DNA from 4 places in the Janthinobacterium sp. B9-8 genome. Region 3 is predicted to be linked to each of the others. Evidence: predicted binding sites of a transcription regulator. Region 3 holds the regulator's gene; each other region holds the start of a gene.
What was found. Region 3 encodes FNR, which switches genes on or off when oxygen is low (the NO sensors DNR and NnrR bind a similar motif). Its sites were predicted from a motif close to TTGATNNNNATCAA; they were not measured.
Positions count from the first base shown of each region.

Region 1 (8,282 bases), 2.3 Mb from region 3:
CGATTGTGTAGTTAAATGCCTGCGCGCTTAATTGGCGATTTCTAGTGATGGCATGTTGATTAGGTGACACTGGGTAGGTGTTTTGATAAGCCAAACTGGCCAAGCCTTCCCTTGCCGATGCCTTGTCGTAACCACTAATTGGGCCAAGTGCTTGCTTCGCAATAAAGGCGCTTTTAATTAAGCCTTGTGAATCAAGAATCAAATCGTATTGGCAGTGGCGTAACTGGCTGCGAAAGTTTAGGAATTCTGCTTTTGATTGAAGCGGAGCCTTACGCCAGCGGCGCAATGCGGTAGGAATAACCGTACGCACAGCGGGGTGTAGGGCAGGCAAGGCAGCAAAGCCCTCTTCTACCACCCAATCGATGGAGATATCGGGCCTATGCCTTGCTAAATCGCTAAGAGCAGGGAAATTATGGATGATGTCTCCCATCGAGGAGAGACGAATAATGAGGGTCTGAAACATGGCAGCATTCTACCCGCACTTGCTTTATAAGAACTACACTGACAAAGATGAATTGTTACAGGGTTAGTAAATGATGATCGATGATGGTTTACTATTATTGCCTTGGATACTGGCGCTGATTATGTTTAACCTATGGCTATGGAGCGAGCATTTACGCCGTATAGAGAAAATTAAACTAACCGGCTTAATAGGAAAAGACACGCTTACAGGCCTATCCAGCCGTCGGCATTTCTTGGATATTGCCGCGCGGGAAGTTAATCGCAGCCAACGGTTTTCTAATCCTCTTACCTGCTTAATTATTGATGTTGATGATTTACGCCATCTGAATAAAACTTACGGCCATATTGGCGGAGATTTAGCGTTAAATCATTTGGCCGAAGCTTGTCGCCAAAGCGTGCGTGATTTTGATCTGATTGCTCGTTTCTCAGGTGAAGAAGTTGCCCTGCTCCTACCTGATACACCCTTAGATGGTGCAATTGTAGTGGCAGAACGTATTCGTAGAAAATCTGCGGAAAATAGAATATGTATGCCTGACGGCTTAGCATTCACCATGACGGTGTGCATTGGTGTGGCACAAACTAAAAATGAAATGGATAGCTTAGAAGATCTATTATTAGCCGCAGATATTGCATTGCAAAGTGCAATGGCGGTGGGGCCAAATAAAGTCATGTATTAATGCTTTAAGTCAGATGTCCTTTACTATCTACTTGCACGATGAATGTGCATCGTCTACGGTGCATTCTTTTTGCTTGGCTTTCCGTATGTCTACTCCAAATCAAGCCCTTGCTACTGCTGCACGTCTTCACCAAGCTCAATTAACCAAGCCGCAGGGCAGCTTAGGCAAACTTGAAGAGTTGGCAATCTGGTTTGCTGCACGCTCAAATTCGGCCATGCCTAGCCGCTTACAAGCTGCAATCGTGGTTTTTGCTGCAGATCATGGTGTGGCAAGCGAGGGCGTGTCTGCCTTCCCTGCCGAAGTGACTGGCCAAATGGTAGCTAATTTTGTGGCAGGTGGTGCTGCAATTAGCGTCTTGGCCCGCGAAGCAGGAGCTAGTCTTTCGGTAGTCGATGTGGGTGTTGCCAGTCATTACGCCGTTACGGCGGGTAGTAGCGCCCAGCTATTTAGAGTGCCAGTGCGTGCAGGAACCGCTAATTTGCGTCTTGAGCCTGCAATGAGCGAGCAAGAATGCAATAAAGCTTGGACAATTGGCGTAGGCAGCGCACAAGAAGGCCTCGTGCGTAGCAAAACGCTCTTGATTGGCGGCGAAATGGGCATCGGCAATACCACGGCCGCCGCCGCGCTGATTTGTGCTTTGACGGATATCGATCCGACAGAAATTGTTGGCCTGGGCACAGGTATTTCAGCCCAAAGCCGTGAGAATAAAGTTCAAGTGGTAAAAGACGCGCTGGCCCGTGCCCGTGCTGCTGGAGCAGTGACTGCTAAAGATTGGCTGATGCAAGTCGGCGGTTTAGAAATCGCCGCTTTGGCTGGCTTTTATACCGGCGCTGCCGAAGTGGGTATTCCGGTATTACTCGATGGTTTTATTACAACAGCCGCTGCCTTGGTCGCTGTTAAAAACAAGCCCGAAGTGGCCGATTGGCTGCTGGCTAGCCATTGCTCGGATGAAAAAGGCCATCGTCATGCGCTGGCGGCCTTGCAGCTGGAACCCATCTTGCAATTGGGCTTGCGTTTAGGCGAAGCCAGCGGTGCGGCGCTCACCCTCCCCCTCATCCAAAGCGCCCTTGCCTTGCATCGCGATATGGCCACGTTTTCATCCGCAGGGATTACGACGAAGTAAGCATTTGTCTAAAAAAACTTTAGTTCTGTAGACGCAGAGATCGGTGAGAACACAGAGCACACAGAGAAAGGCATAAGAGTTAAATCGTGTTGAGTAAGAGTGGCTTTAGCAGCGGAACCTCCATCTCAATATAAAACCCAAATCTTGAAACCTCGATGCCACAGAGAACACGGAGGGACACGGAGAAAAACATACGTAAGGTTTTCTCCGTGTCCCTCCGTGTTCTCTTTTTCCTCCGTGGTTTAAGATTTTGGTTTTTGTATGGAGCATCACTTCAGCTTGGATGTACTGCTTATAACCTTTTATAGGGTTTTCTCTATGTGCTTCGTGTTCTCACCGATCTCTGTGTCTACAGAACTTTTGCAAGCTTTCGGTATGAAATCATGAGTAGTTTCCGGCTTACTCTTTTGCGGCATGGCGCTACGGTTGCTCCGGCGGGGATGTTAATCGGTCATACCGATCTGCCTTTGTCGCCCTTGGGTGAGCAGCAGCTGGCTAGTCGCAATGATCACTTTGTTCGCTTTCCTCCAAGTAGCATTGCCAGCTCTGATTTAAGCCGCTGTGCGGGCTTTGCCCAGCAATTGGCGGCAACGTCAGGGCTGGGTTGCCATATCGATCGTAATCTGCGCGAAATGAGCTTTGGTGAGCTGGATGGTTTAGCTAAGCTCCAATGGAGCGAACAACAGCAGGCTGCTTGGGCACTTTGGTCACACAATCTAGAGGAAAATACGGCTGCGGGCATTGAAAGCTGGACGGATTTTTCTGCCCGAGTGAATGCCGCTTTTCGTGCGTGGCTACCCCTTAGCGAAGGGGGTCATCGGGTGTTGATTACCCACGGTGGTGTGGCTAAAGCGCTATTACTAGAGTGGCTGGGCCTGCCCGCAGCGCGGCATAGCCAGTTTTGGCTGGCGCATGCGGGAATGATGACTCTTTATTGGGACGATGAATATCCGCCTATTTTGCAGGGGATTGATAATGAAGTTGTGTTGGGTGAGTGAGCTATTGGAATAGCTGTGCGAACAAAACCCACCCTTGAACTACTTCGGTCTTGAGAACACGGAGTTTCATGGAGAAAACCAAGAGAAATGATCCATTTATTCGTGCCTTATGTGTTTCTTGTGGGTATCTGTTTTAGCGCACCAGAGTCATTACGAAATAGGAATAAAAAATGAAATTTGATTGGCGCGAGCCTGTGCTGGCGGTGCAGTTTTTAACCCGCCTGCCTACGCCGCAGATTCGTCAGTTTGAACCCACTTTACTCGCAGCTGCCGCGCCGTGGTTTCCTGTGGTTGGGCTATTGATTGGTGCTTTTTTAAGCACGGTGGTGTTTTTGGCTGCTAAAGCAGATCCCTGGCTGGCGGCTTTGGTGGGGTTTTTGCTCTGGACATGGATTACCGGCGGCTTGCATTTAGATGGCCTTGCCGATATGTCGGATGGCTTAGGCGCTGCGCATCGTGATCCGGAACGCTTTTTGGCGGTGCTGAAAGACCCGCATCTGGGCAGCTTTGGTGTGCTGGCGCTGATTTGCCAATCTGCCGCCAAGCTGGTGCTCTTAATGCTGCTGGCAAAGCAGCAAGAATGGCTGGCGCTTTTGCTGATCCCCGCATGGGCGCGCTTCGGCGTTTTGTATTGGAGCCGCTTACCCGCTTTAGCGCCTGGTATGGCAGAGCAATTTGCCTGGCAAAAAACCAGCTACTCGTTGTATATTCTTTTGGCTGCACTTTTGCTGCTGTCCTATTTTATAGTTCCCGCATTAATGATGGCCCCCTTACTGATTTTGGCTTATGCCAAATGGCTGATGCATAAATTGGGTGGGATGACAGGGGATTGCCTAGGCGCGGGAATAGAAATCACTGAAACTGGGCTATTATTTTGCGTGCTTGTTCTGGTCATATAGGGTGTGCCACTACGCAGTTGTTGCGCGCTCTATAAAAAACGTTGATTTTGGTGTTTATAGGAACGGTTTATGAAGATTATCCGCAATATTGAAGTCTGGGAAAAAGGCATGGATGGCGGTTTTATCGGGCATTTGGCCATTGCCGAAACCATCAGCGTTGAGTTTTTGTTTAGCTTATTTCGCCATGAGCAAGATCAGCCAGATCCTGAAATGAAGCTCTCTTATATGCTAGATGCCGCCCGTATTGCCCTGCTGCAACCCTATGTGGGCGAGCTGATGGAGCTGGAAAAAAACGATTATATTTTGACCGCACACGGCCAGCCTGATTATTAACTGATGTTATGCAACAGAAACCCAAATCTTGAACTACGGAGGACACAGAGAACACGGAGTTTCACAGAGAAAAACAAGGTTTGAATCGGTTTTTAAGTGTTTTAAAACCCAGCAATTAGAATTTGCATCGCGGCTAGTGGCACTGGGCTTAAATCTCCCCTTGAAACACGCCGTAGCGAGGAACAAGCGGGGCGGGGTTTCGGCAAGGGAGCGAGGCAGCGAGCCAATCCCGACCGCCGCCGACTCGATTGTCCGCAGCGTAGGGGCCTTCGTGTTTTGTGGGGTGGCCTTCTTTCGCTTCCTTTCTTGGCCACACAAGAAAGGAAGGTCCAGCGGGACGCCCGCACCTAAACCAACGTGCCGAAGGCACTAAAAAGATGATCGCTCCGCAATATTTTATTGCTAATATTTCTTCTCCTGAGTGGGCATTCTGCCCGCTCTGCAAATCTATTCTGAAAGTATTTGATTCTGATCAAATGCCCCATATCTAGCTAAGCATCCTTAGATAAAACACCATATATTGTGGTCTGTAAAAATATTCTACCCTGATCCAGGTGGGGAAAAATGACCATATACCCGCAATATGTGCTGAAACGCGATGGCCGCATCGTGCCTTTTGATCTTGATAAAATTCGCCTTGCCCTGCTGAATGCTAGCCGCGTAACTGGCGAGTTTGATGAGGCAGAAGCAATACGCTTAAGTACGCTGATTAGCAGCCGCTTGCAGGGTGATCTCACCCCCACCATCGAGCAGATTCAGGATCAGGCTGAAGAAGCACTGCTGCAATACCATTATCTAAAAACAGCTCGCGCCTATATTGCTTACCGCAGCCAGCACGCCCGTTTGCGCTCCGATGTGCGCACGGTGGTGGATGTTGAATCGTCGATTAATGAATATCTGGATCAATCTGATTGGCGGGTCAATGCCAATGCTAATCAGGGTTGGAGCTTGGGCGGGCTGATTTTAAATACCAGCGGCAAAATGATTGCCAATTACTGGTTAAGCCATGTTTATCCGCCAGAAATTGGCGAGGCGCATCGCTCTGGTGCCATGCATATTCATGATTTAGATATGCTATCTGGCTATTGCGCGGGTTGGTCTTTACGCCGCCTCTTGCAAGAAGGCTTTAATGGCGTGCCGGGCAAGGTAGAAGCCAAGCCGCCTAAGCATTTCTCAGCCGCCATCGGCCAGATTGTTAACTTTTTAGGTACTTTGCAAAATGAATGGGCGGGCGCTCAGGCATTTAGCTCATTTGATACCTATATGGCGGCGTTTATTCGTGCCGATAATCTGCAATACACGCAGGTAAAGCAATATATCCAAGAGCTGATTTACAACCTGAATGTGCCCAGCCGCTGGGGCACGCAAACGCCGTTTACCAATCTGACTTTCGATTGGATCTGCCCAGAAGATTTGCGCGAACAAATCCCCTATGTGGGTGGCAAGGAAATGCCATTTAGCTACGGTGATTTGCAAACCGAAATGGATATGATCAACCGCGCCTATATCGAAGTGATGATGGAAGGCGATGCGCTGGGCCGTGTGTTTACTTTCCCTATTCCCACCTACAACATCACCAAAGATTTTGCATGGGATCACCCCAATACCGATCTTTTGTTTGAAATGACCGCTAAGTATGGCCTGCCCTATTTCCAGAATTTCTTAAATTCTGATCTAGAGCCGCATATGGTGCGCTCTATGTGCTGCCGCTTGCAGCTTGATCTGCGCGAGCTATTAAAACGCGGCAATGGTTTATTTGGCTCGGCCGAGCAGACCGGCTCGCTGGGCGTGGTGACCATTAACTGCGCGCGGATTGGTTACGAATTCAAAGGCAATGAAGCGGGCCTCCTAGCGCGTGTTGATCAGCTGATGGATTTGGCCAAGCAATCTTTAGAAATTAAACGCAAATTGATTGGCCGCTTAATTGATGGTGGTCTTTACCCCTATACCAAGCGTTACTTAGGCACGCTGCGTAATCACTTCAGTACGCTTGGGGTAAATGGTATTAACGAGATGATTCGCAATTTTAGCGATGATAGAGACGATATTAGCAGTGAAGCAGGCTACGCCTTAGCGATACGCCTGCTGGATCATATTCGCGCCAAAATGACTGAAATTCAGGAAGAAACAGGCCATCTCTATAACCTAGAAGCCACGCCCGCCGAAGGCACGACTTATCGCTTTGCCAAAGAAGATAAGAAGTTTTACCCCGATATCTTGCAAGCAGGCACGGCGGAGCAGCCCTTCTATACCAATTCCAGCCAGCTGCCGGTTGGCTTTACCGATGATCCGTTTGAGGCCTTGGGCCGTCAGCAGGAATTGCAGCGTAAATACACCGGCGGCACGGTCTTGCATCTGTATATGAACGAGGCAATTTCCAGCCCCGCAGCGTGTAAAGCGCTGGTGAAAAAAGCGCTGACTAACTATCGCCTGCCCTATATCACCATCACGCCCACCTTCTCTATCTGCCCGAAACACGGCTACCTGAGCGGCCATCACGAGTTTTGCCCAAAGTGCGATGGCGAGTTGCTGGCGAAGAAAAGCTGTGCTGCTGCATAAGTAGTCTGTTAAATCTTGAACCACAGAGAGCACAGAGGACACAGAGTTTCACAGAGAAAAACGATTCGATTTTCTCTGTGTCCTCTGTGCTCTCATTTTTCTCAGTGGTTCAAGGTTTAGCAAAATTGCAAATTTCGCTGTAGATATTTTTTGTGCAAATTTGAATAAATAAAGGAAAAAATCATGAGTGATTTATCGGTTCAAGCCAAGCTGGTCCCTGCGCTTAAAGATGAAGAACGTACTCGCTGCGAAGTTTGGACGCGGGTGATGGGTTATCACCGGCCGGTGAGCAGCTTTAATATTGGTAAAAAAGGTGAGTTTAAAGAAAGGCAATTTTTTAACGAATGTAATACCGTTTTCTAATGATGCCCGCGCCCAAGATTGGCGGCTTGGTGCCGTTTTCTAGCTGTGATTATCCCGGCGAGCTGGCTTGCGTGATTTTTCTGGCGGGCTGCCCTTGGCGCTGTGGTTATTGTCATAATCCGCATTTACAAGCGCGTGAGCAGCACGATGCAGCACCACAGTGGGATGAAATCCTGATCTGGTTAAAAACGCGCCGTGGCCTCTTGGATGCGGTGGTTTTTTCGGGCGGTGAGCCACTGATCGAGCCTCAGTTACCCGAGATGATGCGTAGTATAAAAGCGCTAGGCTTCAAAATTGGCCTGCATAGCGGCGGCGCTTATCCCAAGCGTTTACAGGAATGCTTGCCCTATCTGGATTGGGTGGGTTTCGATATTAAAAGCGATTTTATGCGCTACGAAAAGATCACCACCGTAGTAGGCAGTGGTGCTGTTGCCAGTGCTTCTTTAAAGCTGCTATTGGCGAGCAAGGTGGCGCTGGAATGCCGCAGCACCATCCACCCCAGCTTGCATAGCGAGGATGAGCTGATTGCCCTTGCCCGAACTTTAAGCGCCTTAGGGGTGAGGCGCTATGTCTTGCAATCCTTCAGGCCAGCTGGCTGTATCGAGCCTGCGCTGATTAATTCTGCGCAGCTTCATTTTCCTCAGCCTGCCACCTTAGCGGCAATTGAGCAGCAGTTTGCGTCGTTTCAGTACGTATCAACACTTGCTGCCTGAATGCCCGATAGGCCAGCTTTACGCTAGAGAAAATCAGAAAGTTGGCTTGTAATTCATCCAGCTTATGGTGTCTGGCGGCGATAAATTCGGTCTGTTTTTTGCGCCCTGCTAAGGCGAGGGCGATGCCGCGCTCTTTTAAATCTCTTTGCAAAATA
Region 1 is NZ_CP014222.1:3,931,538-3,939,819, reverse strand. Features, by position in the region: gene waaC (lipopolysaccharide heptosyltransferase I) at 1-463, opposite strand, end outside; gene VN23_RS17785 (GGDEF domain-containing protein) at 534-1,139, shown strand; gene cobT (nicotinate-nucleotide--dimethylbenzimidazole phosphoribosyltransferase) at 1,225-2,262, shown strand; gene VN23_RS17775 (histidine phosphatase family protein) at 2,646-3,260, shown strand; gene cobS (adenosylcobinamide-GDP ribazoletransferase) at 3,431-4,159, shown strand; gene VN23_RS17765 (hypothetical protein) at 4,229-4,492, shown strand; gene VN23_RS17760 (ribonucleoside triphosphate reductase) at 5,057-7,051, shown strand; gene nrdD (anaerobic ribonucleoside-triphosphate reductase) at 7,235-7,414, shown strand; gene VN23_RS17750 (anaerobic ribonucleoside-triphosphate reductase activating protein) at 7,414-8,127, shown strand; gene VN23_RS17745 (SulP family inorganic anion transporter) at 8,030-8,282, opposite strand, start outside.
Region 1: a site for FNR is predicted at 4,955-4,968, ahead of VN23_RS17760 (ribonucleoside triphosphate reductase). Genes of this name have one in related genera too.

Region 2 (8,282 bases), 2.0 Mb from region 3:
TTCACCTAATGAATGCTTAGGGCCAAGAGGGTGAGTCAGTTGATTGCCACAAACAGCATCACGGCGAGTAAAAGGAATACTGCAAGGCATGCTGATACTAGCCCAGTTATTTTGAATCTTGATCGCCACAGGGCCAAAGCCCTGAGTATTATCAGGATATAAAATCCTATCATTGGCAAAAGTAGCCATATCTTGCTTTAACCACAAACCAATACTGCCACTTAAATCATAAAACACAGGTATATCTGGCTGCAGCGGAGTAGACATATTAAATACAGAATATTGAATACTCAGCCCGAGCACATCTTCTCTTTTTAGCTCTTGTTGTAAATACTCAATAAAATCTGATTTAAGCGAAAGCTGATTAAAAATAAAATGCTCAGAATCCTTAGCCACAGAAAACTGAAACACCCTTGTCTTAGAAAATTCAGGCTCCAAGAAATGCGGCTGCTTTTCCTGAATATGATTCTCGCCATACCAGCGAACAGAGTGAACGCAATCAATGTCAGATGAAAATAAATAGGGGGCATTTGCCGCAGCAGCCGCTTCTTTTATGCACAGCTGCCCGGCATAGATTTGCGAAGTATCGTCCCGGCTTGGATCAATATCTACCCATCTTGCCCGGTTAAATGTGGTGCGCAAATACTCATTATAGTGCCCCCATAATTCCACTTTACAAGCAAGTAGCGGATCGTTATCCAGCAAAACACCCGGCTGTATTTGCAAAGCGGTAATCTGAGTATTTTCCCAAGAAAAATGATTATTCCCTAAAAAGTTATGCCCTGCCGCATGATTAAAAACACCTGCATCATCTGGCTGCCCCTGAAGATTAAATCTTGGTGGCAATTGCCTTAGATACTGATGAAACTCCCTAGGGTGCTTTTTTAAATCAAATAATGTGCCATCTTGATAAACACTGTTTGTTGCAATGTCTAAAGTGCCGGCGATATTTCTATTGCCAGTTGGCACATTAAGCCGTGCAGCACCTTTAAAGTGAATACGTGGAAAATTCAGAATACTCATTAAGCATCAATACCAGTTTAAAATTAGAAAAAAAACCATTACATTTTCAAACAAAAATTAATTCATTTCTGCCGCTACTTTTTCTACATCTGATTTCTCTAATTGTTTTAAGATATGATCTGCTGCGTTCCTACCCGCAATAATCCCACCTTCCATCCAGCCACAGTGCGGGGTATAAGCATCTGAAGTAGCAATCACTTTGCCATTATATTTAGATAAAACAGGAGGGTGATCTGGTGATGTTTCTAAAGCAAACTCTACACCACTAGGCCAGTATTTGAACTTATTGCTTACAGGGCGTGGTAATTCTTTAATAGATATATTTAATGCTTTAGCAATTAAACCCATCACTGTATTTATATATTCATCTTCGCTTTTATTGGTTTCTTCCAACCAAAAATCAGCATAGGCGCTATCAGTGTAAAAGAATATATATTTTTCGCTTTTAAAATATATTTTTCGTAATGGGTTATCAACAATGGTTACTTTATTTTCAAGCTCATAATCTTTCCACCATGGATGATCGAAAAATATAAAACCTTTAAATAATGGGATAGAACCGTAGGAAAAATCACTCCAGCTATTTGGAAAATCTATATTAAGCGATGACATCGCTGTTGGAGGAAGAGCTAAAACGGTATAAGCACTATTGTGCCAAATTTCTTGCTGTTCTGATCCTGCAAACTCAAGCAGAGTATTGGCTGATTTTGTTTGGAAATTAATTAACTGGTGTTCAAAATAAAACTCGACACCCGATTTAGCGGCTTGCTGATATAGACTTTTAGCCAAAGCAGCAAACCCGTCAACTAAATTAAACCACTCATAGCCTTCATTTTCTGAGAAGCACTGTATTTCCGGATGCTTTTCAATAATATCATATGCAATCTTAGGAGAGATTTGCGGAAGATATAATGAATCGTAGCCTAAAGCATTAATGATTGCGTGCGATTTTTCATTGCCCATATGCTGGCATAAAAATTGAAAGAATGATTCATTATGGCTATTCTCAATTTTTAGCTTTAATTGAGCCAGTATCTCTTTCAAGCCTTCATGCTGTGGGTGAGGACAGACAATTTTAGTAAAAGGAAATACTTCTATTTCCTCTTTTAGCTCACTAAGCAACTGGGCAACATTAGGATGTAGGGCAGGAGAAAAACGCCCTGCTCCTAAATCAATACTAAAATCATCCACTTTAATTGAATGAGCCCGGCCACCAATTCTCTCTCCGTTTTCAAAAACACGAAGCGTGTAGTCTTTTGTTAATTTTGAGCCAGCCAGTTTCAATGCACAGCTTAGCCCTGATATTCCTGCACCTACTATAGAGATTACTTTGTTGTTTATCACAGTAAAATACCTCAATGTAAATCAAAGGGAATATTTATTTTTTAGCATTTAATAAATAAATACTTAGAACTAAGCCATGCAAAACGAATTGAATAATCACTACCCCCTGCCTTAAAAGCCTAGTCATGCTTTAGACAGTCATATTCTGGCAACAAAAATTACAATTACTTCAGGCGTAGCAATACGGTAGTGCAGCAAGACCTAAAAATCTTGTGCGCTTTATTATTCAAAATGATTGTTTCACTTCCTTATTTAAAACTTTGCAAAAACACGCAAACGTAAGGAATACATCAAAAAGCTTTCAGATTTATTACTTTAGAATAAAATAATAATGCATGAATGTAGATCAACAACGCGGCGATTGTAAACACAAGCGCGTGGTATTTTGTAAAGTTGTTGCAAATTTAACAAAAGATTAACAAAAGAAAATAGAAATATTACGTCAGCATGACGTATGTAAATAGAACAAACTGCTTAAAAAAACAAGATGAAAAGCATATTTATTACCGGGCACAAGCGTTCCCTCAGATCATCACGCTATATAAAACTCAAATTCAAGCGCCAGCTATAGATAAAAAACATTGCTGAAACATAGGGATAGACCACGCCAATCTTGTATCACTACACAGCGTTTTTTTTGAAAAAGCAGCAAAGCATGAAAGATGCAGCGCAATTATGGCCCCAGCCATAGCGCCCCTTCATGGACTGATATCAAAGACTCAGCGTGAGTGAGTTTGTAAGGAAGCACTAGGTGATCTTAAAACGATTCTCAGGCCTCCTAAGCGACTAAACACCCGCAGCCATTTTGTAACAAGCATTCAATAGTTACCAAAAATAGAAAAACGTTTGGTCTTATTTCTCCATTTGCTTTCATTCCCCCAAATAGATACCATTAATAATTACAATTAAATGTTTTTTATATTCATTTCGCATCAAATATCTACAGTAAAATATAAAAAAATTCAACAACTTAATGGTAAGTTACTGTTTACATAGCATTTAGGTAGAAAAAAATACACTTCTCTCAAAATAGACACCCTCTTGTTATCCTCAAGAAAAAAATTTTAATCTCAAAAAAAACATAAAAAGCTAGCTAAGCCAATGATTGTCATAATATTTATTATTAAGACCTAAATTATTTTAATAAATAAAAAGAATATTGTTTTTCATCAAAATTTACGTAGTGCAAAACCATCAGACTACGTATACCTACTGAATTGACTACTGCTCAAGCCCAGCCAAAACAGCGCGCTACCGCAATCATTACCTCTTCTTTTCTTACCGTCTTGAGCACAAAACCAGCACGAGTAGCGTTTATTTAACTACGCACCGAGGGCTCTATCATGACGCAATCGTCCCATAAGCTAAGGCTAACCGCGCTCACTGCGATGGTGGTCGGATCAATGATTGGTGGGGGGATTTTCTCCCTGCCTCAAAATATGGCGCAAAGCGCCGGTGCAGGCGCCACGCTGATAGGCTGGGCGATCACGGCGGTGGGGATGCTGATGCTGGCATTTGTGTTTCAGACCCTTGCCAACCAGAAACCAGAATTAGACGCCGGTGTATATGCCTATGCCAAAGCGGGCTTTGGCAATTACATGGGGTTTTCATCCGCTTGGGGCTATTGGATTAGCGCCTTTCTGGGCAATGTCAGCTACTTTGTTTTGCTGTTTGGCACGCTGGGTTATTTCTTCCCCATGTTTGGCGATGGCAATACGGTTCCCGCCATTATCGGCGCATCCATTTTGCTGTGGTCGGTGCACTTTTTAGTATTGCGCGGAGTTAAAGAGGCAGCATTTATTAATCAAGTCACCACCGTGGCCAAGATTGTGCCGCTGGTGATGTTTATTATTCTGGCCGCCGTGGCATTCAAGCTAGATGTGTTCACCACCGATTTTTGGGGCAGGGGCAATATCAAGCTCGGCAGTGTGATGGATCAGGTGCGCAATATGATGCTGGTCACCGTTTGGGTGTTTATCGGTATCGAGGGCGCAAGTGTTTACTCTGCCCGTGCCGAAAAACGCGCCGATGTGGGCCGCGCTACCGTGATTGGTTTTCTCAGCACCCTGCTGCTGCTGGTGCTGGTGAATGTGTTGTCACTTGGGGTGATGAGCCAGCCAGAATTAGCAGGCTTAAAGAATCCATCAATGGCCTATGTGCTGGAGCATATTGTTGGCCACTGGGGCGCGGTGTTTATCTCTATCGGGCTGGTGATTTCGCTGCTGGGTGCCTTGCTTTCATGGACATTGCTCTGCGCCGAGATTCTGTTTTCTGCCTCCCGCGATAAAACTATGCCCAGCTTTTTGCACAAGGAAAACGCGAACGGTGTGCCAGCCAATGCACTTTGGTTATCTAACGGCGCAGTGCAAGTTTTCCTGATTATTACCCTGTTTGCTGCCAGCACCTATACCAGCCTGCTGCTGCTCGCCACCTCAATGATTTTAGTGCCCTACTTCTTATCTACCGCTTACGGCGTCATGGTGGCTTACAAAGGAGACGGCTATGCGGAGCATGGTGGCAATCGCAATAAAGATCTGCTGATTGCAATGATTGCTGCGCTCTATAGCGTATGGCTGATCTACGCAGCAGGAGTGCAATTCTTACTGCTATCGGCCCTGCTCTATGCGCCCGGCGCAATCCTTTATACCAAGGCGCGTAAAGAAAGCGGCCAGATTGTTTTTACCACCATCGAAAAATTCATTTTTGCAGCCGCTGTTATTGGGGCCATTGCGGCAAGTTACGGCCTTTACACCGGTTTTCTAAAGCTTTAATAGGAGCTATGTGATGAGTACCGAAAATCTACAACTAGGCGTTCACTCTGAAGTGGGCATGCTAAGACGGGTAATGGTTTGCTCGCCGGGGCTGGCGCATATGCGGCTGACACCCAATAACTGCGATTCTTTATTGTTTGATGATGTGCTGTGGGTAAGCCAGGCCAAACGCGATCATTTTGATTTTGTTTCCAAAATGCGTGAACGTGGTGTGGATGTGATTGAGATGCACAATCTGCTCACCACCACCGTGGCGATTCCTGAAGCCAGAAAATGGATACTCGATCGCAAGATCACCGCAGATCTGGTTGGCATTGGTTTGCTGGAAGAAGTACGTAGCTGGCTGGATTCATTAGAGCCACGCCATTTGGCCGAATTCTTAATGGGTGGGGTAGTTGCTCCCGATTTGCCAGCCGATACGCCATCCGAAGTGCTGAGCATCTTCCGCGAAAACTTCGGCAATGCCAGCTTTATCCTACCGCCACTACCGAATACCCAATTTACCCGCGATACCACCTGCTGGATTTATGGCGGCGTAACGCTCAACCCGATGTATTGGCCGGCACGACGACAAGAAACACTGCTCGTCACCGCTATTTATAAATTCCATCCTGATTTTGCTGCCGCCGATGTCAAGGTCTGGTGGGGCGATCCAGATGTCGATCACGGCAGTGCCACACTGGAAGGCGGCGATGTCATGCCGATTGGCAACGGCGTGGTCTTGATTGGTATGGGCGAGCGCACCTCGCATCAAGCCATCGGCCAAGTCGCCATGTCACTATTTAAAGCCGGAGCCGCCGAGCGAGTGATTGTGGCCGCCCTGCCAAAATCACGCTCTGCCATGCATCTGGACACCGTATTCAGCTTTTGCGATCGGGATTTAGTCACCATTTTCCCTGAAGTGGTCAAACAAATCGTCGCCTTCAGCCTGCGCCCTGACGAAAGCAAACCCAACGGCATCGACCTACGCCGTGAGAGTAAACCCTTCTTGGATGTCGTCGCCGAAGCGCTCAAATTACCTGCCCTGCGCGTGGTGCAAACCGGCGGCAATTCTTTTGAAGCCGAGCGCGAGCAATGGGACGACGGCAACAACGTCGTCGCCCTGCAACCCGGTGTAGTTTTAGCTTACGACCGCAATATCCACACCAATACCCTGCTGCGTAAAGCCGGCGTAGAGGTCATCACCATCAGCTCCGCCGAACTAGGCCGTGGCCGAGGCGGTGGCCACTGCATGACCTGCCCAATTATCCGCGATCCAGTTGATTACTAATTAGCTGAGCGCTTGTAAAACCCAAATCTTGAACCACGGAGGTCCCAGAGAACACAGAGTTTCACGGAGAAAAATCGTTTTCTTTGCGTTTTGAATTTTTTCAAACGCCGCAATCTGTGGTTCTTTTTGGCTCGTAGCACGGGGCTTTTACCCTCCCCTTGAAGCCGCGACACGAGGAATAAGCGGCTCGGGATTTCGGAAAAGGGGTAGCGAGCTTGCTCCCGAGCAGCCTTTTTCGCCGAGCCGATTATCCGCAGAGAGGGGCTTTCGTGCTGACCGGGGCGGCCTTCTTTGCTTACTTTCTTGGCCGTTCAGAAATCAAATACTTCGCGGGAATTCCCGCACCTAAATCAACGTGCCGAAGGCACTTAAACGATCTTTTTTGCTTTGCTCATAGGAAATCAGCGGCCCCCTGATGCCGCTTGGTCCATTTTGTATTTCTTTCGTTTGCTGGAGAAAATCATGTCCTTCAATATGCATAATCGTAATCTGCTTAGCCTGATGCATCACACCACCCGTGAGCTACGTTATCTGCTGGATTTATCTCGGGATCTGAAACGCGCTAAATACACCGGCACTGAGCAGCAGCATCTAAAACGCAAAAATATTGCGCTAATTTTTGAAAAAACCTCCACCCGTACCCGTTGCTCATTTGAAGTGGCCGCCTACGATCAAGGCGCAAACGTCACTTTTATCGACCCTAGCTCATCGCAGATTGGTCATAAAGAAAGCATGAAAGACACCGCCCGCGTGCTGGGCCGGCTGTACGACGCCATCGAATATCGCGGCTATAGCCAGGAAATTGTTGAAGAACTAGCCACCTTCGCCGGTGTACCCGTGTTTAACGGCTTAACCGACGAATATCACCCCACCCAAATGCTGGCCGACGTGCTAACTATGCGTGAACACAGCGACAAGCCGCTGCACGATATCAGCTACGCCTATCTGGGTGATGCCCGCAATAATATGGGCAATTCGCTGCTCTTAATTGGCGCAAAACTGGGCATGGATGTACGCGTTGCCGCCCCCAAAGCACTCTGGCCACACGATGATTTCGTCGCCCAATGTCGCAAGTTTGCAAGCGACACCGGCGCAAAAATCATGCTAACCGAAGACCCACTAGAAGCCGTAAAAGACGTCGATTTTATCCATACCGATGTATGGGTATCGATGGGCGAGCCCGTTGAAGCATGGGCCGAACGGATCAAGCAACTGCTGCCCTATCAGGTCAACAGCGCCATGATGAAAGCCTCAGGCAACCCGCGGACAAAATTTATGCACTGCCTGCCCGCTTTTCACAATAGCGACACCAAAATGGGCAAGCAAATCTCCGAAAAATACCCCTTCCTCGCCAACGGCGTTGAAGTCACCGATGAAGTGTTCGAATCCCCAGCCAACATCGCCTTCGAGCAAGCAGAAAACCGCATGCACACGATCAAAGCCATTCTGGTTTCAACCTTGGGGGATATTTAACCTTAGCTGCACTGACAGAACCCAAATCTTGAACCACGGAGGTTCACGGAGGACAACAGGTTTGAAGTAAGCCTGTTGTCCTTGGGTGTTGAGCGTGTCCAAATCAGCAATCTGGATTTTTTTCGCCGCGCATGGCACGGGGCTTAAATCTCCCCTTGAAGCACGCCGAAACGAGGAACAAGCGGGGTGGGGCAGTCGTCAATTCGTGTTTGAGCGAAGCGAGTTGAATTGACGCCACCTCGATTGTCCGCAGTGAGGGGCCTTCGTGCTGGTCGGGGCGGCCTTCTTTGCTTACTTTCTTGGCCGTTCAAGAAAGTGAGTCCCCGCGGGGATCCCGCACCTAAATCAACGTGCCGAAGGCACTAAAAGTTGCGGCGTAAACCGCAATAAAGGATTCATTA
Region 2 is NZ_CP014222.1:4,220,940-4,229,221, reverse strand. Features, by position in the region: gene vioB (iminophenyl-pyruvate dimer synthase VioB) at 1-1,023, opposite strand, end outside; gene VN23_RS19095 (flavin monoamine oxidase family protein) at 1,081-2,367, opposite strand; gene arcD (arginine-ornithine antiporter) at 3,711-5,138, shown strand; gene arcA (arginine deiminase) at 5,152-6,408, shown strand; gene VN23_RS19080 (ornithine carbamoyltransferase) at 6,871-7,881, shown strand; gene arcC (carbamate kinase) at 8,282-8,282, shown strand, end outside.
Region 2: a site for FNR is predicted at 3,527-3,540, ahead of arcD (arginine-ornithine antiporter). Genes of this name have one in related genera too.

Region 3 (8,282 bases):
AAGTCCAGGCGGGGTTGTTCCCCCCATTATTGGCACGGGCTCTTAATACAAAATTAACAATTTCATTTCTGAAATCTTTAGGATTAGAAATACCCGCAGGCTTTTCTATTTTTTCCAGCTCATTATTTAAGCTGGTTCGATCAAATGATTCCCCTGTGTCTGCATCGCGATACTCCTGATCCTGAATCCAGTAATCGGCCAATGTGACATAGCGATCAAAAATATTTTGCCCATATTCGGAATAACTTTCCAAATAGGCGGTTTGGATTTCTTTGCCAATAAAATCAACATATTTCAAAGCCATAAACTCTTTGATATAGGAAATATATTTTTGCTCTAGCTCGGCAGAAAATTGCTCGCGTTCGACTTGTTGCTCCAGCAAATACAATAAATGCACAGGGTTTGCCGCAACTTCTGCATGATCAAAATTAAATACTTTAGATAAAATTTTGAAAGCAAACCGAGTGGATAAACCATTCATTCCTTCATCCACACCTGCAAAATCGCGGTATTCCTGAATCGATTTTGCTTTTGGATCGACATCTTTTAAATTTTCACCATCGTAAACCAACATTTTAGAAAAGATGCTGGAGTTTTCTGGCTCCCGCAGACGCGAAAGTATTGCAAACTGCGCCATCATTTTTAAAGTACCCGGAGCGCAAGGCGCTTTAGATAAAGAAGAGTTAAGCACTAATTTCTCATAAATCTTTACTTCCTCACTCACCCTCAGGCAGTAAGGCACTTTCACGATATAAATACGATCTAAAAAAGCCTCATTATTTTTATTATTTTTGAATTGCTTCCATTCTGATTCATTAGAGTGAGCTAACACCACACCATCAAAGGGAATAGCGCCAAAGCCTTCAGTACCCTTAAAGTTACCTTCTTGAGTGGCCGTCAATAAAGGGTGTAGCACTTTAATCGGTGCTTTAAACATTTCCACAAACTCAAGCAACCCTTGATTCGCCAAGCATAAACCGCCTGAATAGCTATAAGCATCAGGATCATCCTGTGCGTATTTTTCTAATTTACGAATATCCACCTTACCTACTAAAGCAGAGATATCCTGATTGTTTTCATCTCCTGGCTCAGTCTTGGCAATGGCCACCTGGCGTAATACCGAAGGATGGCGCTTTACCACTCTAAACTGATTAATATCACCATTAAATTCGTGAAGGCGTTTTACAGCCCAAGGGCTGGGGATGGTTTTCAAATAGCGGCTGGCAATACCAAATTGCTCTTCTAATAAGCTACCGTCTTCATCTGCATTAAATAGCCCCAAAGGTGATTCATTCACTGGCGAGCCTTTAATGCAATAAAAAGGTACGCACTCCATCAATTCTTTTAATTTTTCAGCGATCGAGCTTTTGCCGCCCCCTACTGGGCCAAGCAAATAAAGAATCTGCTTCTTTTCTTCCAAACCTTGAGCTGCATGCCGGAAATAAGCCACCACTTGCTCGATCACTTCTTCCATACCATAAAATTCACGAAATGCAGGATAGATGCGAATCACTTTATTCTGGAAAATACGTGACAAGCTGGAATCAAGCCGGGTGTCAATCAACTCTGGCTCGCCAATCGCCATCAGCATCCGCTCTGCTGCGGTAGCATAAGCAACCTGATCTTGTTTACATAGCTCCAGATAGTCCCTAAGGGACATTTCTTCTTCGCGTGTGCGCTCATATCGTGCCGCAAAATTATTAAAGACATCCATGACGCCTCTCCTCACCGTGTATGTCATACGAGTGGTACTGCGATCGCTGCACCTCTGCATTCTTTATAGACATAGTAAAGTTGATTATTTCAAAAAATTACGCACACATTGCTAATAAATTTAAGCTAGGCACTTTGTTTTTACAGAATTTAGCCAAAAAAAAGAGCCCTGACTGGCTCTTTTTAATATGCAATATAAATAATCAATCTCGCAAAGTGGCGGAAAAAACGGTCACCCGATTACGCCCATTCTGCTTGGATGAATACAAGGCCAAATCAGCTTCTTCAATCACTTGTTGTGGGTTTTTTACCCCGAAATGGCATTCAGAAAGGCCTAGGCTGGCTGAAATTCCAATTTTAGTCTCGCCCACTTGTACGGGTGTTGAGCATAAAATCTCACGAATTCTTTCTGCGGCAATTTCTGCCCCCGCCAAATCAGTTTGTGGCAACAGGAGTAAAACCTCCTCCCCGCCATAACGACCGAACACATCAGTATCTCTTAATGTGGTGAGTACCCGGGATGCAACAACACGCAACACCTCATCCCCTGCAACATGACCATAATGATCATTCACCTGCTTAAAGCGATCCAAATCAAACAAAATCACGGTAAAAAATGCAGCCTGATAGCGAGACATCCGCTCCAGCTCCTGCGTAAAGCGCATATCAAGATAGCGGCGATTGTATATGCCCGTTAACCCATCCCGATTAGAAAACTCTTCAAGCTGTCCCATCGCCTCCTGTAATAAATTTTGTGCTATGGCATTATCAGTCACATCAAATAGATTCACGGTAACTGCATCAACCTCACCCAATTCATTGCGCACAGGCATAAAGGTGGTGTTTTGCTGCATAAAATCCATACCGCCCGTAATGGGGCGGTTATGTGGAAATTTAAACAAATACGGCCTTTGCTCCCATGAAGTAAAAGCAAAGTTTTTAAGCACAAAAACACTTTCAATTTTTTTGCTAAGCCACTTCTCTGGCAATTCAGGAAACAGCTCAAATAAATTTGCACCAATCGCTTGCTCAGCGGCAATGCCACTATGCTGAGCCATAAAACGATTCCACAGCAAAATACGATAATCTCGATCCAGCGAAAAAACGCCGACCCCGACTTCATTAACGATAAAATCACATAATCTTTGTTGCATTAGATCTTGTCCATAAACGCATCAATCGCCAGCTGCAATCGTAAAATGGATTCTTCTGGCATTAAGGTGAGTAAGTGGCAGGTAAAATCACGAATTTCCAAAGTGAAATGCACCTCAACCAGCAAGGCGTAATTCCAGGTGATCTGCTTGATATTGATCAGCTGATCTACCTCAACGTTTTCCGCCATAATGGTGGGTGCAGAAAAAACCAGCGACGCGCCTAATAAATCAGCCACGCCATTTAAACAAGCGCCTACCAATACATTACCCACATCTAAAAGTAATTCCCGCTCGGCAGTGCGATCAATTACGCCATCATAGCCCATCAGATCAGCCAGGTTTCTACAGCCATGCTGATCATAAACCACCATAGCTTCGCCCGATAAAGAGCCATTAAATGACTGACGAATTGCCGTTGCCGCACTTTTAGCGCCAATCATATGCACAATATTGTGGCTAATCGATGATGATTGAATAATATTAATACGTGGAACAGACAGCTTAATAAATGTATCTAGAATTTGTGCCAGCTGCGCGCCTGCACGGCCCATCGCAATATTGGTAATTTCTTGCAAGGCATCGGTTTGCTCTTCTGTCAAAAACAATTCTTCATTCATAAAGCGATTCCATATTCGCGCAAAATAATCTCAATATCAGAAGCTTTCACAGGTTTTTGAACAAAGGCCGCAGCCCCCAATTGTCGTACACGTTCACGCGCGAGTACTTGAATATCCGCCGAAACCACGACGACATAACTATTCAAGCCTTCTTTCTGCAGGGTTTCTAATACAGCATAACCATCCATCACTGGCATAGTTAAATCTAAAAACATCACATCTGCTTTACCTGCTCGATAAGCAGCTAATGCTTCAATACCATTGCATGCTTGTGTGATATCAACATTCCAATTCTTAGGCAAAGCCTTGATCAGCATTTTTCTGGCCATAGCAGAATCATCAACAACCAAAATGGGGGTAGGCATTTTTTTAAAAATCCTTTTTTATAAAATGACTGCAAAGCGCCAGATTCAATAGCTATTTTTTATTTTAAAAAGTCAACCACCCAAGCATCAGCAAAAAAATTTGATAACAATCGGCCAATATTTACATTCACTTTACACAAGAAACCATTGCTAAAACATAAATTGAATCAATCGATAAGCGCCTAAAAACATCAAACCTCCACCAAACAAATAGCGTAAATATTTATTCTTAAACAGCTTTCGCAACTGCTCTGCAAAGGCGGACATCAGCAATAAATTGGGTAGTGTGCCTAAACCAAAAGACAGCATAATTAAACCACCAGACCAAGGACTGGCACTGGCAAGTGCGTTTAAAGAAGCGGTATAAACCAAACCACAGGGCAACCATCCCCACAAAGCCCCTACAATCAGCGTATCCGGCCATCTTTTTATCGGTAAAAATAGCCGCATATAAGGTTGAATTTTAAGCCATAAAGGACGCCCAGCTTTTTCCAGCAATAAAATAAGAGATGACCAGCCAGCCATATAACTGCCAAGCAAAATCAATAATAAATTGGCAAGGATAAACAAGCCGCTTTTCACGCCTTGTAATGAAAGCAAGACAGACAAAGAGCCCAGCAAGCCCGCAAGCATACCAATCAGGCAATAGCCCAGCAAGCGACCAAGATTAAAACCCAAATGGTAATGCCAGCGCGGGCCCTTTGGGAGCTGCAAACTAAAGGCGGCAACGACACCACCGCACATTCCAACACAATGCCCGCCCCCTAATAAACCGGCCAGAAACAAAGCAAGAAAATCTAATTCCAGCATTACTTTATATCAACTTAGAATAGCTCCCTGCGCGAGGGGCATGACGCAAATAGCGGTCAAAAACCATGGCAATCGAGCGGATCAAAAAGCGCCCCTTAGGGCTGACAATGATTGAATCGTCCTGCACTTCAAGCAAACCCTGGGCTTGAAATGGCATAAGCAAATGAATCTCTTCAGAGAAATAGCTTTTAAAATCAATCAAATAAGCCAATTCCACAGGCTGAAAACTCAATTCAAACTGGCACATTAAAGATTGAATTACCGAGCCACGCAAATAATCATCGTGCGTGATCATCAAGCCACGCTCTATCGGCAAACGATCTTCATCCAAGGCCAGATAATAAGCATCTAAATCTTTTACATTCTGGGCAAAACAATTGGCCACTTTGCCAATTGCTGACACACCAAAAGCCATCAGATCGCAATCGGCGTGCGTTGAATAACCTTGGAAATTCCGATGCAACTGCCCTCTTCTTTGAGCAATTGCCAGCGGATCATCAGGCAAAGCGAAATGGTCCATGCCGATATAGATATAACCCGCAGCAAGAAGCTGATTCACACTACTTTGCAAGATATCGAGTTTACCCTCTGTTGAGGGTAGCTGCCCAGCATCAATGCGTCTTTGCGGCATAAAACGCTCGGGCAAATGGGCATAGCTATACAGGGCCAGCCGATCCGGGCGCAAAGTGAGGACACGCTCAATCGTCTCATACATCCGGGCCTGAGTTTGATGCGGCAAACCGTAAATCAGGTCGATACTGACTGATTTAAAGCCATTGGCACGCGCAGCATCAATCACAACTCTAGTTTCTTCCTCCGTTTGAATACGGTTAACCGCTTTTTGCACCTCTAAATTAAAATCTTGCACGCCCACACTCATGCGGTTAAAGCCAATCTGCCCTAAAAGCGCTACAGTAGCCGCGCTGACTTTGCGTGGATCGATCTCAATTGAAAACTCGCCATCAGCTTTTAAATCGAAATGATGACGAATACCGTCCATTAATCGCGTTAATTGTGCATCGCTCAAAAAAGTAGGGGTACCTCCGCCAAAATGCAACTGAGAAATCTTGCCGCGCTTGGTTAATAATGCCGCCTGTATTTTTACCTCTTTAAGTAGATAATCGAGGTATTGATCCGCCTTACTCTGATCCTTTGTGATGACTTTATTACAGGCGCAGTAGTAACAAATAGTATTGCAAAAGGGCAAGTGAAAATACAATGACAACGGTCTTATTCCAATGCCGGGCTGTTGCTGGCGTACACTTTGCTCATAGCGATCTGCATCCATTACAGCAAATCGATCCGCAGTGGGGTAGGATGTGTACCTTGGCCCTTTTCCGCTGTGTTGGCTTATCAAGTTTCGATCAAAATCAAGTGGCTGTAAGACCGTAGCATTATTTTGAAGCATACTGTTCCATCCTTATTCATCGTATGAGTGCAGCTTGCCTAGATTCATTTTTCATAACCTTGATCGATATCAATATCTGTACTGGAAATAACTTGCAGTGGCTGATATCGAAAACACGAATTGAAACGCCCAATGACACCGACATCTCATATCCCAGTACGTGACCTTAGCCTCAAGCACTTGCGCCAAAGCTGCGTCAATTGCAGCTTGCGTGAGCTTTGTCTGCCGATTGGTCTTTCCGCTGATGAAATGCGCGAGCTTGATCACTTAATCACCCAAGCCAAGCCGATTAAGCGCGGTGAAGCGCTCTACCGCGCAGGAGAGCCGTTTCGCTCTCTGTTTGCGATTCGCTTAGGTTTCTTTAAAGCCAGCGTAATTTCTGAAGACGGCCGCGAGCAAGTCACCGGCTTTCATATGACCGGCGAGCTCATGGGCATGGATGCGGTTAGCTCTGATCTGCATACCTGTGATGCCATTGCCCTGGAAGACAGCGAAGTCTGTGAGCTGCCCTTCACCGATATGGAAGAACTCAGCCGCCGCATACCGATCTTGCAACATCATCTTTATAAAATGATGAGCCGCGAAATTGTGCGCGATCATGGCGTGATGCTTTTATTGGGAAATATGAAAGCAGAAGAACGCATTGCGGCCTTCTTGCTGAATTTATCTCAACGCTTTGCCATCCGTGGTTATTCTGCCAGCAGCTTTCATTTGCGCATGACGCGTGAAGAAATCGGCAGCTATTTAGGCCTTAAACTTGAAACCGTGAGCCGCTCATTATCGAAATTTCAAGAAAACGGCTTAATTAAAGTACAAAACCGCTTGATTGAAATTCTCAATCCTGACGCACTCAAACAATTGATTAACAACTGCCAACAATAAGCCACTATGACTCTATCCAATGGCCCTGTTTTATTTCTTGCCCCAGCGGCCATTCTAGAGTCATTGCAATCCCGGCTTAAACCCTTGCAAATGGCACAGCTCATGCTGCTGCCGCTTGATATGCAATCGCAAATCCCCCCTTTACCTCACAATGGCCTGCTTATTTCTGCAGGCCATGCTGATTTAGCAGGCTATTTGCAAAGTGCTCAATGGGCGCAGGCACAAGGCTGGCATCATATTGATCTGGCCCTGATTGGCGAGCCTCAGTGCGCCGCACACTTAGGCTGGATGATGGCCGCCAGCGGCGACGACACAGCCCTACAGCTTGCCGCCCCTCTGCTCGATACCTTAGCCCCGGCAGGTCGCAACAGCTGGCTGCATGCTGGCGGCAAAGGCGCAGCCAGCTTTTTGGCGCTGCTACAGCACATCATGATGCAGCCCCTTATTGAAAGCTGGAAAGTCATCTTTCCAAATGGCAAGCCATCGCCCAAGGCCGATTTAAGTAAGCTAGCCGAGTTGCAAACCGCACAATGGCAAGCCATTGCGCCACTTTGCCAGCAATATTTAGCTTTGGCAGAAAATAGATCTTTTCAAGCAGTGCACACACAGCTCAGCGCCTTCAGTTTGCCAGAACATCAAGAGCCCGCCGCTGCGCTAGCGCAATTTTTAATGCAGTTTTTTAGCCGAGCAAACACGCCCGCACCTCATCACCAGCCAAACAGTTGATCTATCAAACAATAAAAAAACAGCCCCAATTTGGGGCTGTTTGCTTATAAAACCAATCAACTAGCGCGTATTACTTTCCGCCCAAAGCCTTAAACGCTTGTGCCGATGCGGCTAAACGAGCACGACGCGTTTCGATCAGTCCCTGGCTGGCCGCGTAAAACTCACGCTGCGCATCCAGCACATCCAGATATCCCGACAAGCCCGATGCATAGCGTGCTTCTGCAAGTTTCAGGCGCTGCTCCTGCCGATCTGCAAGGCGTTGCTGGGCTGTTAGCTGCTTGCTCAGCCATACCTGATCAGATAACACATCGGCGGCGTCTTTAAACGCCAGCTGAATGGCTTTTTCATATTCAGCCACAGCAATCACTTTGCGGGCTTCGGCAATGTCAGCCCCAGCGCTTAGGCGTCCGCCATCAAACAACGGCAGGCTGATTTGCGGCAAAAAACTCCATGCACGGTTGCCGCCAGAGAATAAATCATCCAGCTCATTGCTCACCACACCGCCACTACCCATTAAAGTGACTTTAGGGAAGAAGGCCGCGCGGGCCGCACCAATATTGGCATTGGCCGCCACCAGCTTTTGCTCCGCAGCACGCACATCCGGGCG
Region 3 is NZ_CP014222.1:1,509,465-1,517,746, forward strand. Features, by position in the region: gene VN23_RS06885 (PrkA family serine protein kinase) at 1-1,714, opposite strand, end outside; gene VN23_RS06890 (GGDEF domain-containing protein) at 1,917-2,867, opposite strand; gene VN23_RS06895 (chemotaxis protein CheC) at 2,867-3,484, opposite strand; gene VN23_RS06900 (response regulator) at 3,481-3,849, opposite strand; gene VN23_RS06905 (sulfite exporter TauE/SafE family protein) at 4,000-4,659, opposite strand; gene hemN (oxygen-independent coproporphyrinogen III oxidase) at 4,664-6,067, opposite strand; gene fnr (fumarate/nitrate reduction transcriptional regulator Fnr) at 6,200-6,949, shown strand; gene VN23_RS06920 (hypothetical protein) at 6,956-7,675, shown strand; gene VN23_RS06925 (efflux transporter outer membrane subunit) at 7,746-8,282, opposite strand, start outside.

Region 4 (8,282 bases), 2.0 Mb from region 3:
GTAGGCGGTGGCTTGCTGGTGCAAACACCGGATTCACACATTCTGACCTTGAATGACTTGAAAGTAGTTACCAAGCTGCAGCCAACAGAAGCTCAGCTTAAAGATCTGCTGTTTGCCTGGAATGTGGCCAAGTTTGTTAAATCAAACGCCATTGTATTCTGCGGTAAAGGCCAAACACTGGGTGTGGGCGCTGGCCAGATGAGCCGTGTGGATTCCACCAAAATTGCGGCGATTAAAGCCAAGGCTGCGGGTCTGGATTTACGTGGCTCGGTGGCCGCTTCTGATGCCTTCTTCCCCTTCCGTGATGGCGTAGATGTGATTGCAGAGAACGGTGTTGCCGCAATCATCCAGCCGGGCGGTTCGGTGCGTGACGATGAAGTGATTGCTGCTGCAGATGAGCATGGTATTGCGATGGTCGTGACAGGAATTCGTCATTTCCGTCATTAATTTGGCAGATAGAATATCTAAAAGCGGGGAAGAAATTCTCCGCTCATTGAGTTTATGGTATTGAGCTGTGTGTTTACTTGAGTTGCCGACGATGCGTCGGTGCTTGTGAAATATTTTGGTTGAGAAGATGAAAAAACTGTTTGCCACTCTTTGCTTGCTGATCGCCTTACCTGCATCTGCAATAGATTGCTCCAATATGTGGGATTGGGCGACGGCTGCTTGTCAGCGTGTGGATAAAATAAATAGGGAAGGTAAGAATGATCTGCTGGTTTCCGGTTATTCCTGGCATGACCGTTCAACTTATACCGCTGACAAGCTTGAAGACTTTCAAGAGTTTGCTTACGGTGGCGGCTTGGGTAAGCGCATTACGGATGAAAACAATAATCAGGAATTTATCTACGGGATGATTTTTGCTGATTCGCATAATCAGGCACAACTGCAGGTTGGCTATATGCGTCTTTGGTATTGGCCGATTGTTGGGGAGTTATCAGCGGGCTTGGGAATGTCTTTACAGCTTATTTCACGTCAAGATGTGATCGGTGGAATACCGTTTCCTGCGCCTTTGCCTATTGCATCGATTCGCTACGGCAAGGCCTCTTTGATTGGCACCTTTATCCCAAGGCTGAATGGCCAACTGAATAATGGCAATGTGGCTTATGTTTTTGGCCGCTACGAATTCGATTAACAGGAAATAAATTAATGAATATTTTGATAATTGGTTCGGGTGGTCGTGAGCATGCATTGGCTTGGAAAATTGCCCAATCTGAACGTGTAGGTAAAGTATTTGTGGCGCCAGGTAATGCGGGTACGGCACTGGAAAAAGACTTAATTAATGTTGATATCTCGGCGATTGATGAGCTGATTGAGTTTGCAAAAGCAGAAAATATTGCCATCACCGTCGTGGGGCCAGAAGCACCATTGTCGCAAGGTGTGGTTGATGCTTTTCGCGCTGCAGATTTAAAAATATTTGGCCCAACCCGCGCCGCCGCACAGCTGGAATGGTCTAAAGATTTTGCCAAAGCCTTTATGCAGCGCCATGGTATTCCCACCGCGGCTTACCAGACCTTTGCCAACGCAGATGAAGCGCACGCTTATATCAAGGCGCAGGGCGCGCCGATTGTGATTAAGGCCGATGGTCTGGCGGCTGGCAAGGGTGTGGTGGTGGCGATGACGCTGGATGAAGCGCACGCTGCGGTTGATTCCATGTTGTCGGATAATAAATTTGGTGATGCGGGCGCTCGGGTGGTGATCGAAGAGTGTCTGGTTGGAGAAGAAGCCAGCTTTATTGTGATGGTCGATGGCAAGAATGTGCTGGCGATGGCTTCTAGCCAGGATCATAAACGCCTTCTGGATGGCGATGAAGGCCCAAATACCGGTGGCATGGGCGCGTATAGCCCAGCGCCTGTGGTGACGCCTGATGTACATGCCAAAGTGATGCGGGAAGTGATTTTGCCTACCGTGCAAGGTATGGCTAAAGATGGCTCTGTGTTTACCGGCTTTTTGTACGCTGGCCTGATGATCGATACTTTGGGCAATCCTAAAGTCATCGAATATAACTGCCGTTTTGGTGACCCTGAAACCCAGCCGATTATGTTGCGTTTAAAAAGCGATTTCGTCACCCTGCTTGAACACGGCGTCAATGGCACGCTGGATCAGATCGAAGCCGAATGGGATAGACGTGTGGCAATGGGCGTGGTGATGGCTGCGGCTAATTACCCGGAAACCCCGCGTAAAGGCGATTTAATTTCAGGCCTACCAACGGTGGCCTTAGAAGACGGCCATGTGTTCCATGCGGGTACTACGCTTAATGAACAAGGTGAAGCCATCACCGCCGGTGGTCGTGTCCTTTGCGTTACGGCTTTTGGCGATAGCTTTAAAATGGCGCAAAAACGCGCTTATCAAATCTTGGCAGGCGTTTCATTTGCAGGCGCGCAATACCGTAGTGATATCGGCTGGCGAGCGATTGGCCGTAAGTAATATTTAACGCCAAAGAGAAAAGCCATGCACTGCATGGCTTTTTTTATGCCCTTTAATTGGCGAGTTTCAACGAGGCTCTGAAGATCTATACCACTAGTAGCGAGAAATGGCAGACTTCAGGATTTGAAGACGCTTAAAAGAACAGAATAAATGGCTTTTTTCAAAGAATATTTTCCTCCGTGAAACTCCGTGTTCTCTGTGACCTCCGTGGTTTAAGGTTTGTTGCATAACATCAGGGCGTGTAAATCAGGGCGTGTAATTATTTGCCTCAGCTTTGGAGCTGATACAGGTCAAGCTTGAGTGGCTTTAGAATTGACGCTGCTCTCTATGCGGCAGATGATAAATGTAAGAAAAACCATTCTCATTGCCGCTATCATGACTCTTTACGATTTACCTTCCAATACCCCCGCTAAAATTATTTCTAGCCAGCTTAGTGCCGAGCTAACTCAGCGTTTGGCGGCTTTAGGCCTGCATGCTGATCGCGAGATCGAGGTGATTCGGCGAGGATGCTTAGGTGGGCCTTTGCAGCTTAGGTGCGCCAGCACCGAGTTTATGCTGCGGCGCGATGCCGCAAGGCAGATTGTGGTCGCGCTTTTGCCCGAAGCGAATCCTCTGCTTGCTGAGCATGGGGTGCTCGTATGAAACGCGTTGCCCTCGTGGGGATGCCCAATACCGGTAAATCGACCTTATTTAACCGCATTACGGGGGGCACAGCGCGTACAGCCAATTGGCCGGGGCTAACGGTGGAATTGGCTTCTAGTCGTATTTTGCTCGGTAGCTCTATGGTGCAGATGGTCGATCTGCCGGGGATTTATGATTTAAGCGGCGGGGCCGAGGATGAGCGCCTCGCTCAGGAGTTTCTCAATAAAACTGAGCTAGATGCCATTCTTTTGGTGCTAAATGCAACGCAGCTTGATCGGCAACTGGTATTGGCTTTGCAGCTTAAAGCGCTGGGCGCGCCCTTGGTGGTTGCGCTGAATATGAGCGATGAGGCCAAGCAAGCAGGGGTACAAATTAATGTGCAAGGGCTGGCCGAGCAATTAGCTTGCCCCGTATTAAAAATAAGCGCCAAACATGGCCTAGGAATCAGCGAACTTAAAGACGCTTTGAATCGCTTGATCAGCCATCAGCCGCCTCGGCAAATTGATTTGGCAGCCGCGCCACGCTCTGAATCTTTGCATGATGAAGAGGCACGCCTCTATGCGCGTTTTATTGACCGGCCCGCCGTATTAGCGCCAGGCCCAAGCGCCATGCTGGATCGCTGGATTCTTCACCCCTGGCTGGGCCTGCCTATTTTTGTTTTGATGATGTTTTGTCTGTTTCAGCTGACCTATGTCTTGGGCGTGCCGATGCAAGATGCGGTAGGCGATGGTTTGGAATGGTTTAAACAGGCGGCACTTGTGCCCGCTGCAGCCACATGGCCGCCTTTTTTAGCGGGGCTTTTGGTGAATGGTGTGTACGATGGGCTGAGTACGGTACTGACTTTTATCCCGATTATTTTTCTGTTCTTTTGCCTGATGGCCATTATTGAAGACTCGGGTTATTTCTCCCGTGCGGCCTTTATGATGGATGGGCTGATGGCACGCCTCGGCATGGATGGGCGCGGCTTTGTGATGCTGATGATGGGCTTTGGCTGCAATGTGCCTGCGCTGATGGCAACAAGGGTGATTCGGGATAGAAAGGCGCGTTTACTGACGATGCTGGCAATTCCTTTTTCGCTTTGCTCGGCACGTTTACAGATTTTTCTCTTTTTAACCGGAGCGCTGTTTAGTCCGCTGCAAGCGCCTTGGGTGCTGTTATCACTCTATTTTGCGAGTATTTTTATCTCTATGGGCACGGCACTCCTGCTGCGTGGCCGCTTTAAATCGACTGAGCCGTTTACACTAGAGCTGCCGCCTTATCGCTTTCCTGTGTTGCGGCAAATATTTTTACGTGGCTGGGGCGAGGCTGCAGGCTTTGTGCGCTTGGCGACGACTATGATTGTGATTGGTGTGGTCTTGGTGTGGCTGTTGAGTAATTATCCAAACCCACAACACAGTTATTCCACCATGATTGCGGAATTTTTTCAGCCGGTGCTATCGCCGATCGGTATTCAGGCCGAGCTGTCGATTGCTTTAATGTTTGGCTTTGTGGCTAAAGAAGTGGTGTTGGGTGCGCTAGCGGTGATTGCTGGGCAAGACGGCCCTGCCTTGGCACATCATTTATCTATCGTGCTTGATCCGGTATCGGCTTATAGCTTTATGCTATTTTCATTGACCTATGTGCCCTGCGTTTCTACTATTGCGGCCATGCGCAAGGAATCGAATAGCGTAGCGCTAACGACTTTCTCTGTGGTCTATTCTTTATTACTCGCTTGGGTGCTGTCGTTTGTCTTTTACCAAGGGGCGAGAGCCTTAGGTTTTTGATTTGCAGATTTGGCATAAATAGGGGCAGCAATGCCCCTGTTTTGCATCCATCTTACAAAGGTTAATGAATGAGCGACTTATTGTTTCCAGAAATTCAGCCCCACTGCAGCGGCCGCCTGGCCGTAGATGATGTGCATACCCTTTACTGGGAAGAATGTGGTAACCCTGATGGCGTGCCGGTGCTGTTTTTACATGGCGGCCCCGGTGGCGGTATTTCGCCCATGCATCGTCGCTTTTTTGACCCTAGTTATTACCGCATTGTGCTATTTGATCAACGCGGCGCAGGGCAATCAACACCCTTGGGTGAGTATCGCAATAACACCACGGCTCATTTAATCGCCGATATCGAAGTATTGCGTCAGATGCTGGATGTAGAGCAGTGGCTGGTGTTTGGCGGCTCTTGGGGATCGACTCTTTCGCTAGCCTATGGCGAGGCACATCCTGAGGCGTGTTTAGGCTTTATCTTGCGCGGAATTTTCCTCTGCACTGCGGCCGAGGTGGATTGGTTTGTGAATGGCATCGGCCATTTTTACCCAGAAGTCCACACCGAATTCGCAGCGCATATTCCTGAAGCTGAGCGGGGTAATTTGCTCGAAGCCTATAGTCAGCGGCTCTTTAATGATAATCCAGAAGTCTATCTGCCTGCCGCCCGCAGCTGGAGCCGTTATGAAGGGAGTTGCCTGTTTTTAGAGCCGCAAAGCAGCACCATTGCCCAGTTTGAAACTGACGCCGTTTGCACCAGCTTAGGCCGTCTAGAAGCACACTATATGTACCATGCCGGCTTTATGGCAGAAGACCAGTTGCTGCAACAAGTGGGGAAGATTCGCCATTTGCCTGCGGTGATTATCCAAGGCCGCTACGATGTGATTTGCCCACCAAAATCGGCTTATCGCCTGCATCAGGCTTGGCCTGAATCTACTTTGCATATCATCCCTGATGCGGGTCATGCGGCAATGGAGCCGGGGATTGCTACGGCTTTAATTAAAGCGACTGAGGAATTTAAATTGCAGGGGAGGTTTTCTTAGTAGGTTTGGTGAGCCGTTGTAGGGCGGGTGGAACCCGCCGTTTTCTTGTTTGATATGTGCTAATTTAAGTCAGAAAGGCTTTTTTAGTGCCTTCGGCACGTTGATTTAGGTGCGGGCGTCCCGCTGGACCTTCCTTTCTTGCGTCGCCAAGAAACGAAGCCAAAGAAGGCGACCCCACAAACGCGAAACCCCTTCGCTGCGGACAATCGAGCGGCGGCTGCGGAACTCGCTTCGCTCAAACAGTCCTCGCCGAAACCCCGCCCGCTTGTTCCTCGCTCGGCGCGTTTTCAGGGGGGGATAAAAGCCCTGTGCAACAAGTATCGGGATGAACTTAGATGGCTGCGTTTGGAAGTGTCCAAACTTCAAATTTCAAAGTAAATCGCTTAATTCCCCCTCCGTTTTTCTCCGTGAAACTCCGCGTTCTCCGTGCCCTTCGTGTTTCAAGATTTGGGTTTGGGTTTACGCAGCAACAAAGCTAACTTCTCTTCTTCATCCTCAGGCTTTTTAGCCCTTGGGTGAGTTCGGTCGTATTCTTGCGCTAGGTGCTGGTAATCGAGGTGGGTATAGACTTGGGTGGTGGCGATGCTGGCGTGGCCGAGGAGTTCTTGCACGGCGCGCAGGTCGTGGGAGCTTTGGAGTAAATGGCTGGCGCAGCTGTGGCGCAGTTTGTGCGGGTAGAGTGGCTCGGCGATATTGAGTTTGGTTTCCCAGTATTTGATGCGTAGTTGCACAGCGCGGGTGCTGAGCGAGCCGCCGTTTTTTCCGATAAATACCGTGTTGTCTTTCGGGGTCAGTTTGGGGCGCTCTAGAAGCCAGCGGCGGATGGCTTCACATGCCACGCTGCCAACGGGCAGTTGCCGGGTTTTGCCGCCCTTACCCGTGACTACCGCCATGCCGTGGTTGAGGTCTAAATCCAGCAAGGTAATCGAAACCAATTCCGCCACGCGCAGGCCCGAAGAATAAGCCAGCTCGAAGATTGCTTTATCCCGGCAGGCCAAGATTTCGTCGTCAGGCATGTTTTCTAAAAAGCCGCTGGCGTCATCAATGGTCATCGCAGCGGGTAGTTTTTTACTGGCTTTCGGAGGCTTTACTCCATCGGCGGGGTTCATCGGCCAGTGAAAATCTCGGCACATCAGGCGATAAAACGTGCGCCAGGTTGAAAGCGTGCGGGCGATGCTTCTGGCCGATAGGCTTTGGCCGGTCAGTTTACGCACATAGCCGCGAATTTCTTTGGGTGTGAGCGCCGATAAATCATGGCCAGCAGCGCATTCGATCAGGGTGGCCATATCGCGCTCATAGGCTGCACGCGTGTGCTCCCCTGCGCCTTTTTCACCTTCCAGGTATTGCACAAAGTGGGCGAGCATGGCGTGTTTTGCGCTGATTTGTTCGGTGCTATCGCCTTTTGCTGCAGGCTTGGCATCTTCCCCTCTGGTCTGGGGAAGACGCTCTGTGGTGGCTTGCATTACACTTCTTCGGTGAGCAGCATAGGCTCGTCATCGGGCGCAAATTGAGGTACGGCGCGGCGAATCGATGCGGATACTAAATCAGACAGGCGCTGCAAATACAGCGTGCCCATATCAGGGTAGAAGCGCTCGATATCTTCGCTGGCCATGACGAGTACGCCAAATGGCTCGCCGCCGGTACGCAGGGCAAATTGGGCGAAGGATTTCAGCGTAGTGGTGTCGCATTCAAACCAAGAAAGCACTTCATCGGTTACATAGGGGCCGCAGTAAGGCGATACTAAGTTTTGTGCTAGCTTTTGCACGGCGTCTCCTACGGGAGCAAATTCGCGCAGATTACAATCGCTATCCAGCCACAGCCGTAAGGCGATATGCGGTATGCCAAAGCGATGCTGCAAATGGTATTCCAAGGTGCCGATCATGCTGGCTAAGTCATCAGCCTGCATCAGGCTGACGCTGAGTTGGTGCAGCTTTTCCGAAATATGGTCGTTTTCTTCACCAAATTGCAGCAAATCGCCTAAGCGCAGCTCTAGCGAGCGGTTTTTCTCGCGCAGGGTAAGCAGTTGCCGCTCGGCCAGAGAAATCGCCTGACCACGGTGCGTGTGTGGCACATAGATTTCAGCCAGTTCATCGGCGTATTGGTCAAAAAATTCCGGGTTGTCCCGTAGCCACGCGACGATTTCATTAGGCTGCATATTCTTCTCCTTGGAGATTGATAGTACCGTCAAACACGGTGACGGCAGGGCCGGTCATCCATACTGCTTGTGAATCCCCTTCCCAAGCAATGGTCAGCTCGCCACCATGAGTGAGGACACGAACTTGCGGATTGAGTAAGCCACGGCGGATTCCTGCTACAACAGCCGCACAAGCGCCGGTGCCGCAAGCCAATGTTTCGCCCGCAGCGCGTTCAAACACGCGTAGCTTGATTTCATCACGGCTGATGATTTGCATAAAGCCAACATTCACCT
Region 4 is NZ_CP014222.1:3,472,489-3,480,770, reverse strand. Features, by position in the region: gene purH (bifunctional phosphoribosylaminoimidazolecarboxamide formyltransferase/IMP cyclohydrolase) at 1-447, shown strand, start outside; gene VN23_RS15765 (hypothetical protein) at 575-1,132, shown strand; gene purD (phosphoribosylamine--glycine ligase) at 1,147-2,424, shown strand; gene VN23_RS15755 (FeoA family protein) at 2,725-3,066, shown strand; gene feoB (ferrous iron transport protein B) at 3,063-4,829, shown strand; gene pip (prolyl aminopeptidase) at 4,898-5,854, shown strand; gene VN23_RS15740 (tyrosine recombinase XerC) at 6,295-7,317, opposite strand; gene VN23_RS15735 (DUF484 family protein) at 7,317-8,009, opposite strand; gene dapF (diaminopimelate epimerase) at 7,999-8,282, opposite strand, start outside.
Region 4: a site for FNR is predicted at 2,705-2,718, ahead of VN23_RS15755 (FeoA family protein). Genes of this name have one in related genera too.